2 regions of the Diaphorobacter sp. B2A2W2 genome follow, and region 2 is predicted to be linked to the other one. Evidence: riboswitches for the same ligand, from Rfam matches in the RefSeq annotation. Region 2 holds a riboswitch; the other holds the start of a gene.
The links. A riboswitch is a leader RNA that binds a small molecule or an ion and turns the genes downstream of it on or off. The one in region 2 is predicted to bind glycine.
Positions count from the first base shown of each region.

Region 1: it holds a riboswitch for glycine, as region 2 does, so the genes downstream of both, gcvT (glycine cleavage system aminomethyltransferase GcvT) here and AC1PPL_RS12060 (D-amino acid dehydrogenase) in region 2, are expected to answer to the same signal.

Region 1 is NZ_JBWZOR010000001.1:157,984-163,760, reverse strand. It holds gene AC1PPL_RS00740 (TRAP transporter substrate-binding protein) at 1-183, shown strand, start outside; gene AC1PPL_RS00735 (TRAP transporter small permease) at 261-755, shown strand; gene AC1PPL_RS00730 (TRAP transporter large permease) at 838-2,115, shown strand; glycine riboswitch at 2,122-2,214, shown strand; glycine riboswitch at 2,234-2,348, shown strand; gene gcvT (glycine cleavage system aminomethyltransferase GcvT) at 2,393-3,523, shown strand; gene gcvH (glycine cleavage system protein GcvH) at 3,627-4,001, shown strand; gene gcvP (aminomethyl-transferring glycine dehydrogenase) at 4,070-5,777, shown strand, end outside.
Region 2 is NZ_JBWZOR010000006.1:105,096-110,872, reverse strand. It holds gene AC1PPL_RS12070 (PhaM family polyhydroxyalkanoate granule multifunctional regulatory protein) at 1-662, shown strand, start outside; gene AC1PPL_RS12065 (FIST signal transduction protein) at 703-1,968, shown strand; gene AC1PPL_RS12060 (D-amino acid dehydrogenase) at 2,040-3,350, opposite strand; glycine riboswitch at 3,444-3,555, opposite strand; gene AC1PPL_RS12055 (peroxidase-related enzyme) at 3,727-4,836, opposite strand; gene AC1PPL_RS12050 (NAD(P)-binding domain-containing protein) at 4,833-5,777, opposite strand, start outside.

The sequences.
Region 1 (5,777 bases), on a different contig from region 2:
GCCAACCGCGCTCGCGTGGACGAGGACGACGCCAAGGGCGTGGCCGACCTGCGCGCCAAGGGCATGACGGTGATCGACGATCTGGACAAGTCCAAGTTTGTCGCCGCGCTCGCGCCCGTGAACGCGCAGTTCGAGAAAGAGTTCGGCAAGGCCAACCTCGACAAGATCCGCAACTACAAGTGACGCTCACTTTTCAGTAGCTGCTACCGCCCGTGGATCATGCGCCACGGGCGTTTTTATTCATATTTTCGTGAGTGCGCATGAAAACCTTCTTCCTCTCCTGCGAGCGCTGGAGCACCGCCGTTGCCATGTGGGGCGCCTGCGCCATGCTGGCGCTGGCCTCGGCGCTCGGCGTGTTTCAGATCCTGATGCGTTTCGTTTTCGAAGAGCCGGCCGAGTGGACCGAGGTGCTGATCCGCTTCAGCCTGATCTGGATGGTGTTTCTGGCGATTCCCATGGCATTCCGGCAGGGCGCCATGGTCAGCGTCGACGTGCTCTACCGCTGGAGCCCGCGCCCGCTGCGCCGCGTGCTGGACTGGGTGGTGTGCCTGGCAGCGCTGGCGCTCATCGCCGTGATCATCTGGTGGGGGTGGGACTACGCGCGCCGCGGCGGCGTGCAGTCGATGGCAGGGCTGGAGTCGGTGTCCATGTTCTGGGCCTATCTGGCCATGCCCGTGGGTGGGCTGTTCAGCATCCTCGGCATCGTGGGCAATCTGATCGACCCGCAGCGCCATGAACTGGAGACTGCCCAATGAGCGCCGCGCAGAGCCGCCTCAAACAAGCGAGCGGCCCCCTCGGGGGGCGGCGGGTACATGAAATGACGCGCGTGGGGGCCCTATGACCACGGTCATGATCTCCACCATGGTGCTGTGCTTCGCGCTCACCATCTCCGTGGCCGTCTCCATCGGGCTGGCCTCCATCCTGGGCATCCAGGTGGCGAACGCCAACATGCTGATTTCCGTGAAGGAGATGTTCGCCTCCATCAACAAGTTTCCGCTCGCAGCCATTCCGTTCTTCATCCTGGCGGGCAACCTCATGGAGACCGGCGGTATTTCGCGCCGGCTCGTGGAGTTTGCCAAGAGCATCGTGGGCGGCGTGCAGGGCGGCCTGCCCATGACCTGCGTGCTCACCTGCATGATCTTCGCGGCCGTCTCAGGGTCATCGGTGGCGACCACGTTCGCCATCGGCGCCATCCTGATTCCTGCGCTCATCAAGCATGGCTACCCCACTAGCTACGCGGCCGCGCTGCAAGCCACCAGTGCCGAGCTGGGTGTGATCATCCCGCCGTCCATCCCCATGATCCTGTACGGCGTGGCGGCCGAGGTGTCGATTGGCGAGCTGTTCATCGCCGGCTTCGGCCCCGGCATCCTCATCAGCGGTGCGCTGATGTTGTTCGTCTGGGTGTATTGCAAGTACAAGGGCTGGGGCAAGCATGACGGCGACGGACGCATGCCCTTCGGCCGCGCGCTGCTGCAGGCGGGCTGGGCACTGCTGATGCCAGTCATCATCCTGGGCGGCATCTACGGCGGCGTGTTCACGCCCACCGAGGCCTCTGCCGTGGCCGTGTTCTACGCGCTGGTGGTGGGCATGCTGATCTACCGCGAGATCCGCATCGCGGACCTGTTCGCCATCCTGCGCAAATCGGCCATCTCGTCGGCGGTGATCATGTTCATCATTGCCAATGCGGGCCTGTTTGCCTTCCTCATCACGCGCGCTGGCGTGCCGGACGCCATCGGCCGCTGGCTGCAGGAGGTGCTGCAGTCGCCCGCGCTGTTCCTGCTGGGCGTGAATGCCGCGCTGTTCGTGATCGGCATGTTCATCGAGACCAGCGCCGCCATCATCGTGCTGGCGCCGATCCTGGCGCCGGTGGCCCAGCACTTCGGCGTGGACCCGGTGCACTTCGGGCTGATCATGGTGGTGAACCTGGCGCTGGGCATGATCACGCCGCCCTTTGGCGTGAACCTGTTCGCGGCATGCACGGTGGCGCGCATCTCCCTGGATCGTATCGTCGCCCACCTGTTGCCGTTCGTGGGCGTGGTCCTGCTGTGCCTCCTGGTCATCACCTACGTGCCATCGCTTTCACTGGCCCTGCGTGATCTCGTGTACGCAAAATAGATAGAATCCGTCCCGTCAGGAGAGAGTCCGCGCCCCCCAGGGCCGGGCCGCCGAAGGCGCAGGCAGCAGCCGAACGCTCAGGCAAAAGGACTGGCGACACGCCCGCAGGGATGCGGGTGTTTCCCTTGCTGGAGAGAGGCCGCAGCAGCATGCGGCCCACCGAAGGAGCAAGCCCCGTGACATGCCATGCAGGCGGGGTGAATCTCTCAGGTAAAGCGGACAGCGGGGCAAATCGGCGATCGAGAGATCGCTCCACCATTTGCCTTCGCCCATTGCCATGTCCGCCATGTCCGACCTGCTCACCACTCCCCTCAACGCCCTGCACATCGAACTGGGCGCCCGCATGGTGCCCTTCGCCGGCTACTCCATGCCCGTGCAATACCCCATGGGCCTGATGGCCGAGCACCACCACACGCGCACGGCGGCCGGCCTGTTTGACGTGTCGCACATGGGGCAGCTCAAGCTGTTCGGCCCTGACGCCGCAGCAGCATTCGAGACGCTGATGCCCGTGGACGTGGTCGACCTGCCCGTGGGCAAGCAGCGCTACGGCCTGCTCCTCAATGACGAGGGCGGCATCATCGACGACCTCATGTTCTTCCGCATGGCACAGGACGAGCTCTTCGTGATCGTCAACGGCGCCTGCAAGGTGGGCGACATTGCCCACATCCAGGCGCGCATCGGCCAACGCTGCCAGGTGATTCCCATGCCCGACCAGGCCCTGCTCGCGCTGCAGGGCCCACAGGCGGCTGCGGTGCTCGCGCGTCTGGCACCAGGCGTGGACAAACTGGTGTTCATGACCGGCGGGCATTTCGACATCGCCGGGGCGCTGTGCTTCGTGACGCGCAGCGGCTACACCGGCGAGGACGGCTTCGAGATCTCGGTGCCCGCCGCGCAGGCCGAGGCCTTGGCGCGCACGCTGCTGGCCCAGCCCGAGGTCAAGCCCATCGGCCTGGGTGCACGCAATTCGCTGCGCCTGGAAGCCGGCTTGTGCCTGTATGGCAACGACATCGACACCACCACCACCCCACCCGAAGCCGGCCTGAACTGGGCCATCCAGAAGGTGCGCCGTACAGGCGGCGCGCGCGCTGGCGGTTTTCCCGGTGCCGACAAGGTGCTGGCCCAGATCGACAGCCCGGCCACCCTCACGCGCAAGCGCGTGGGCCTGGTGGCGCTGGAGCGCGTGCCCGTGCGTGAGCACACCGAGTTGCAAAACGAGTCGGGCGAGCGCATCGGCGAAGTCACCAGCGGCCTGCTGGCCCCCACTGCCGACAAGCCCATCGCCCTGGCCTACGTAATGCCCGCCCATGCCGCCCCCGGCACCCGTGTGAACGCCATGGTGCGCGGCAAGGCCGTGCCCATGGAAGTGGCTGCCACGCCCTTTGTTCCCACACGCTACTACCGCGGCTGAATTCACCACGGCGAACTGCCACCGCGCCCAGGTCAGCCCGGCTACAGTGCGGGCTGACCACTCTCAAACCTTTTCCTTCCACCTCTTCTTCCCGGAGCCCCTCATGAGCATCCAGTTTTCCAAAGACCATGAATGGATCAACGCAGCCGACCCGGCCGCGGCCGTCGTCGGCATCACCGTCCACGCGCAGGATGCGTTGGGCGATGTGGTGTTCGTGGACCTGCCCGCGGTGGGCACCACCTTTGCCCAGGGCGACGTGGCCGGTGTGGTCGAGTCCGTCAAGGCCGCTGCCGATGTCTACATGCCCGTGTCCGGCGAAATCGTCGAGGTCAACGAGGCCTTGCGCGCCGACCCGTCCCTGGCCAACTCCGACCCGCTGGGCGCCGGCTGGTTCTTCAAGGTCAAGCTCAGCGACGCCGGCCAACTCGCCGGTCTGATGGACGAAACGGCCTATACCGCCTTCGCCCAGAACGCCTGATGCACCCGCGGCGCCGTGCACACGGCGCCGCCGCACCGCCCCATCGCTCTTGAGACTGGTCCCTCGCCATGCAGATGCCCTCCCCCCTGCCCCTGGCGGCGCTTGAAAACGCCGCTGAATTCCTGCCCCGCCACATTGGCATCGACGCCGCCGACGAAGCACACATGCTGTCGGTGATCGGCGAGGCTTCGCGCCGCGCGCTCATTGATTCCATCGTGCCGCGCTCCATCGCGCGCCAGCGCCCCATGGACCTGCCCGCGCCGGCCACCGAGGCCGCAGCGCTGGCTGAACTCCAGGCCATTGCGTCGAAGAACCGCATCCTCAAGAGCTTCATCGGCCAGGGCTACTACGGCACGCACACGCCGGGCGTCATCCTGCGCAACGTGCTGGAAAACCCTGCCTGGTACACGGCCTACACGCCCTACCAGGCCGAGATCTCCCAGGGCCGCATGGAGGCGCTGCTCAACTTCCAGACCATGGTGTGCGACCTCACGGCCATGCCCATCGCCAACGCCTCCATGCTCGACGAGGCCACCGCTGCCGCCGAGGCCATGACGCTGGCCAAGCGCTCGGTCAAGTCCAAGAGCGACGTCTTCATCGTGGCCGGCGATGCGCACCCGCAGACCATCGAAGTCATCCAGACCCGCGCCGCCCCCATCGGCATCACCGTGGTGGTGGCCAATTCCCAGGAGGAATGGCAGGCGGCCCTGGCCGGCGACTTCTTCGCCGCCCTCATCCAGTACCCTGCCAGCAGCGGCTGGGTGCAGGACTGGCAGGCCGACGTGGACGCCATCCACGCCAAGCAGGCCGCCGCCATCTTCGCTACCGACCTGCTGGCGCTCACGCTGCTCAAGGCCCCCGGCGAGTGGGACGCCGACATCGTGGTGGGCTCCACCCAGCGCTTTGGCATGCCCATGGGCGCCGGCGGACCGCACGCCGCCTTCATGGCCTGCCGCGACGAATTCAAGCGCAGTCTGCCCGGCCGCCTGGTGGGCGTGAGCGTGGACGTGCACGGCAAGCCCGCCTACCGCCTGGCGCTGCAAACGCGCGAGCAGCACATCCGCCGCGAGAAGGCCACGAGCAACATCTGCACGGCCCAGGTGCTGCCGGCCGTGATCGCCAGCATGTACGCCGTGTACCACGGCCCCGAGGGCCTCACGCGCATCGCCCGCCGCGTGGCGCGCTTCACCGCCATCCTGAGCCGCGGCCTGGCGCAGCTGGGGTTCACCAGCCGCCACCATGGCTCGGCCTTCGACACACTCAGCCTGCACACCAAGGATGCTACGGATTCAATAGCTGCTCGCGCAGTCCAGATGAGCGCAAACCTGCGAAAAGCCTGGAATGAATACCTGTGCATCTCGCTGGACGAGACCACCACCCGCGCCGATATCGAGCTGCTGTGGAAGATCTTTGCGCGGGACGGCCAGCAACTGCCCACCATCGAGGCGATGGACGCGGCCGGCGCACCGGCGCTGTTCCCCGACGCTCTGGCGCGCACCAGCCGCTTCATGACGCACCCGGTGTTCAATACCCACCATTCCGAAACCGGCATGCTGCGCTACATCCGCCAGCTGTCCGACAAGGATCTGGCGCTGGACCGCACCATGATCCCGCTGGGCTCGTGCACCATGAAGCTCAACGCCACCAGCGAGATGATCCCCATCACCTGGCCCGAGTTCGCCCAAGTGCACCCGTTCGCCCCGGCCGACCAGCTCGAAGGCTACCGCCTGCTCGACGAGCAACTGCGCGCCTGGCTGTGCCAGGCCACGGGCTACG
Region 2 (5,777 bases):
CCGCAGGCCAGGACAAGGAGCGGCCCGCCGCACGAGCCGCCGAGCCACCGTCCGCGTTCCCGTTCACTTCTCCACCCACACCTGCACCTGCACCTGCACCTGCACCTGCACCTGCACCTGCACCTGCACCTGCACCGGAGGCGCCGTCCCCGGCCAACGACGCTTCGGCGGCGCGCAGCGCGCGAACACCACCGGACGATGAGGCCGCGCCCGAGCAGACCAAGGGCGCGGCCGACCCGATGCAATGGTGGGGTGCGCTGACCAGCCAGTTCCAGCAGATCGCTGCGCATGCCCTGCGGGATGCGGGCACGCACCAGGCGGCCTTCGATGCCACGCGCGAGATGGCCAGCGGCGCACTCAAGACCGCTTCCAGCATGGCGGCGCAGATGGCCGCGCAGGGCATGCACGGCATGCGCGCGGCGGCGCAGGCCGCCGGTGCGGCGCCTGCGGCAACGCCCGCCCCTGCCGCCGGGAAGCCTTCCGCAAAGGCGGCCGCCCGGCCGGCGACCCAACCGGGCGGCAAGGCCAACGACAAGGCTAACGACAAGGCACGTCCGGCCGCCAAACGGACTGCCGCGGCCAGCGCGGGCGCCAAGCGTGCCCCCGCACCATCGCCCACCCAAAAGGCTGCCGCGTCCCGCACGCGGCGGCCGGCAGGCTGAGCTGCGCGGCGGCGCCTGTACCCCACCGCAGGGCTGACACATGAGACTCTTTCCCAACGCACACGCCACCCATCCGCAGTGGCACATGGCCGCGGTGCTGGTGCTGGCGCAACTGCGGGCGCAGATGGCGCTGCCCCAGTACGCCAGTGCACCCACGCTGGGGCTGCTCTACATCACCGACCACTACGCGGACGATGCCGCGGCCCTGCTGGACCTGCTGCGGCGCGAACTGCCGACGGTCACCGACTGGGCAGGCGCGGTCGGCGTGGGCGTGGCGGGCAACAACGTCGAATATTTCGATGAACCCGCGCTCTCGCTGATGCTGTGCGACCTGCCGCGCGCGCACTACCGTGTGTTCTCGGGCGTGGCGCCGCTGGCGCACGGCGATGCGGCCGGGGTGGGCTTTGCGGCCCACACGGCGCTGGTGCATGCGGACGGCCAGACCCCCGAACTGGCGGACCTGGTGGCCGAGATGGCGGGCCGCACCAGCAGCGGCTACCTGTTTGGCGGCGTGGTGGCCAGCCGCGGGGCGCAGGTGCAGCTGGCGCTGCCCGCCGGGGGCGAGGGCGACGGCGTGCTGCACGGCGGCCTGTCGGGCGTGGCCTTTGATGCGCAGGTGGAACTGGTCTCGCGCGTCACGCAGGGCTGCCAGCCCATCGGCGCGCAGGCGGCCATCACCGCCGCGCAGGACAACGTGGTGCTGGAGCTGGACGGCGAGCCCGCGCTGGACGTGCTGCTGGACACGCTGGGCGTGACGCTGCAGGGCGACGCCCAGGCCGCCCTGCGCGCCGTGCGCGCCACGCTGGCAGGGCTGGAGGACGCGGACGCACCGCAGCGCCAGCGCACGGGCCATTTCGGCGCCGACACGCGCGTGCGCCACATCGTCGGGCTGGACGCGACGCGCAGCGGCGTGGCGCTGGGTGACCATGTCGAGGTGGGCATGCGCCTGGCCTTCTGCCAGCGCAACGTCGGCGCGGCCCGTGCCGACCTGATGCGCATCTGCGCCGAGATCCGTGAGGAGCTATCGCCCCAACTCGAAGAGGCGCAGGCGCTGCCCGCCGCAGGCAGCGCGCCGCATGCCGAGCCGGCGGGCGGCCGACGCATTTGCGGTGCGCTGTATGTGAGTTGCTCGGGCCGCGGCGGGCCGCACTTCGGTGGGCCCAGCGCCGAGCTGCAGATCGTGCGCCATGCGCTGGGCGACGTGCCCCTGGCGGGCTTCTTCGCCGGCGGCGAAATCGCCGCGCACCGGCTCTATGGCTACACGGGCGTGCTGACGGTGTTCGTCGCACCGGACGGGGCTTTATAAGCCTTTTGGGCCTCTAGCGCCCGTCCATCAAGCGCAAACAGCTATGCAATGCATAGCACCGTGGCGCTTGCTCAAACGCCGATGACGGCGGGGCGGGGCGCCGCAGCAGGGCGCGGCAGGCCGCAGAACGCGAAGTCCAGCTCCGGCTCCAGCCCGCTCACGATGCGCGCGATGGACTTGCCCGAGCCGCAGGCGTGCGTCCAGCCCAGCGTGCCGTGGCCGGTGTTCAGGAACAGGTTGCCGTAGCGCGTCTTGCCGATCAGCGGCACGTTGCTCGGCGTGGCGGGGCGCAGGCCACTCCAGAACTGCGCCTGGCTCGCATCGCCCGCCCCGGGAAAGAGCTGCTCCACGCGCCGCACGATGGCTTCGCAGCGCACGGCGTTCAGTGCGCGCTCGTAGCCGTTGAGCTCGGCCGTCCCCGCGATGCGCAGCCGGTCGCCCTGGGCACTGGTGTAGCGCGAGAAGACCAGCTTGTACTCGTCGTCCGTCAGGCTCACCTGGTAGGCGGCGGCCGCGTCGCGCACCGGCAGCGTCACCGAATAGCCCTTGGCCGGGTAGATGGGCAGGCGCAGGCCCAGGGGCTGGGCCAGCAGCGGGGTGAATGCGCCCAGCGCCAGCACGTAGGCGTCGCCGCGCACGCGCTCGTAGCCGCCGGCCTCGTTGGTGATCTCCACATGGTCGATGGCGCCGCCCGCCGGGTGCAGCGCGGTGATGTGGCAACCCAGGCGGAATTGCACGCCCGCGGCCTGGGCCACGCTGGCCAGCGCGCGCGTGAACAGGTGGGCGTCGCCGGACTCGTCCTCCGCCGTGTAGGTGGCGCCCGCCAGCTGCGGGCGGACGTGGGCCAGGGCTGGCTCGATGCGCACGGCCTCGTCTGCGTCCACCACGCGGCGGTGGCAGCCCAGCGCACGCATCTGCTCGGCGGGCGCCAGCGCGGCGTCGAACTCCTGGGTGCTGGTGTAGAAGTGCAGGATGCCCTGCGTGCGCTGGTCGTACTGCAGGCCCGTGTCGGCGCGCAGTTGCTGCAGCGTGCTGCGGCTGTAGCTGCCCAGGCTCACGATCTGCTCGATGTTGTGGCGCGTGCGCGCGGGCGTGCATTCGCGCAGGAATTGCAGGCCCCAAAGCCACTGGCGCATGTCCGCGCGCAGGCGAAACAAGAGCGGCGCATCCTCTTTGCCCAGCCACTGCAGCACCTTGAGCGGCGCGCCGGGGTTGGCCCAGGGCTCGGCGTGGCTGACCGAGATCTGGCCGCCGTTGGCGAAGCTGGTTTCCGCACCGGGCACAGCCTGCCGGTCGATGACGGTGACCTCGTGGCCGAGTTGCTGGAGGAAGTACGCAGAGGTGGTGCCGACGACGCCGGCGCCGAGAACGATCACGCGCATGGTTTACAAGCCTTTTTCAAGGTTTGCGCAGGCAGGGCGCGCGCGAGCAGCTATTGAATGAATAGCGAACAGCGGGCGCGACATGGCCTGGCTGCCGCTCCCCCTGTCCTTGGTACCTGAGAGATTCATGCCGCGCGGGACCGTGCGCGGCACTTGCTCCTTCGGTGCGCCACGGCGGGCGTGGCGGCTCTCCAGACGGCTGTGTGGGTGTGCAGTACGGAACCTGAGCGTGTATGGGAGTTTGCGCCTTCGGTGAAACGGCACATGGCCGTTTGCTCTCCTGCGCCGGCCATCGTAGCTGCGCGGGCGCGATGGCCCCAGCGGGCTAACCCTCAGACCATGAACACGCTCTCAGGGTGGGGCGCTGGGCGCATGCTCAGGGGTAGACCGCTTCGCCCAGGTTGAGCATGAGGCGGTTGGCCCAGGCGAACAGCGCGGCGGCGTGCACCGTGTCCAGGATTTCCAGGTCGCTCAGGCCCGCGGCGCGCAGCGGCGCGAGGTGCTGCGGCCCGAATGCACCGGGCGCGCGCGTGAGCGCGGCGCTGGCCTGCGCCAGCGCGCGTTCGCGGGCGTTGGTGCCGGCGCTGTCGGGGTCGGTGAAGATCTGCGCGATCACGTCGTTGCGCTTGGCCAGCTGCTCGAAGCGCTGCGCATGCACCGACGCGCAGTACACGCAGCCGTTGATGCGCGAGACCACGGTGGTGGCCACCTCGCGCTCCGCGCGCGGCAGGCCGCCAGGCGCATACATGATGGCGTTGAACGCCTCCGAGCGCTCGGCGAGCACGCGGGGCTGGTGCGCCAGCACGAGGTAGAAGTCCGACGTGCGTGCCTTGGGGTGGCTTGCGTCCAGCACGGCGTTCTGCTCGGCGCTGGCGGTGGCGGGGTCCACCACGGGCAGCCAGGCCTTCCAGTCCAGCGTCTCGCTGGTGTAGCCGGCCAGGCGCAGCGGCTCGCCGGGCGGGGGTAGGTTGGCAGGGTGCACGAAGGGCGCGTCCGGCGTGGTGGGAGCGACCGCCGTGGCTGCGGTGCCCGCGGGGCCGAGGGCGGCCAGCGCCGCCACGCCGGCCACCAACCGCGCCTGGTAGGCCACGAAGCCGATGAGTTGCGCGAGCAGCACCACGTCCGGCGTGGCGAGGCCCGCCTGGGGCAGGGCGAGCAGGGCCGCGCGGTCGGCCGCAGCGGGCTGCGTGGCCAGCAGCTGCGTGAAATGCGTGATGGCTTGCCAGCGGGCATCCGCCGCGGGGGCGGGCAGGCCGGCCAGGCGCGCGCCGTAATAGTCGGCCAGCGTTGCCACGCCGCTGGCGGCCGCCACGGCCTGGGCCACGGACAGGCGCTCGGCCAGCGCCAGGCCCCCGGGCAGTGCTGGCGCGAGCAGCAGGTCTTCGCAGGCCTGGGTGGCGGTGATGGCCTTGGCGCGCTGTTGGCGCGCGGCCTGGGCATGGGGGGCATGGCCCAGGCGGGCGAGTTGGTCGATGGTGTCGGTCATGGCGAAGGCAGGATGCGTTGGGAGGTGTCGGCGGGCGTCCATTCGTCGCCCAGCAGTTCCGGCTCGGCATAGGCCTGCAGCGCGGCGAAGTGGTGCTCCACGTCCTCGCGGTACAGCAGGCCGGCGATGCCGCTGGCCAGGCGCCGTGCACCGTCGCTGATGGCGGGGATGTCGCCCGACACCGTGCCGTGTGACAGCGCCGCCGGGTAGCAGAAGCAGTGGATGCGGTCCAGGCCGGGGCAGGCGCCGGCGGCTTTCTCGCGGAATTCGAACGCCGGGCCGAGGTCGGGCGAGTCGGACAGTTCGCGATCTTCATCGCCGGCGGGCGGCTGGTAGCGCTCGCCCCAGGTGCGCACATGGCGCGCAAACGGCGCGAACTCGGGCTTTTGTGCCCAGTCGATCACGAAGCCCGTGGCGAGAACCAGGAAGTCGAATGCGAACGTGCCCTGGGCCGTCGCCACGTGCAGCGCGTCGCCCACCTGCGTGACGCCCTGCACCGCGCAACCGAAGTGGAAGAACGCATGGGCGTGCCGCGACACGCGCAGCGTGCTGCCGTGCGGCGGCGGCACCTGCTGCACGTTGATGTAGTGGCGTATGCGCCACTTCCATGCGTCGGGCAGGTCGTGGTGCCCTTGCGTGAGGCCGGGCACGCCCGAGCCCTTGGACTTGTTCACCGTGGGCATGACCGCGCGACGCGCGATCAGGTCCACGCTGGCGGCGCCGCATTCCAGCGCCGTGCCGGCGCTGTCCATGGCGGACGAGCCCATGCCGATCACGCCCACGCGCTTGCCCTTGAGCGTGGCGTAGTCCAGCACGTCGGACGAATGCGCCCACAGGCCACCCTGTGCGGCGTGGGCCACGCCCCGCATGAAGGCAGGGACCTGCGGGCCGCCCAGGCCGTCGCGGCCCGTGGCCAGCACCACGCGGCGCGCCAGCCAGGT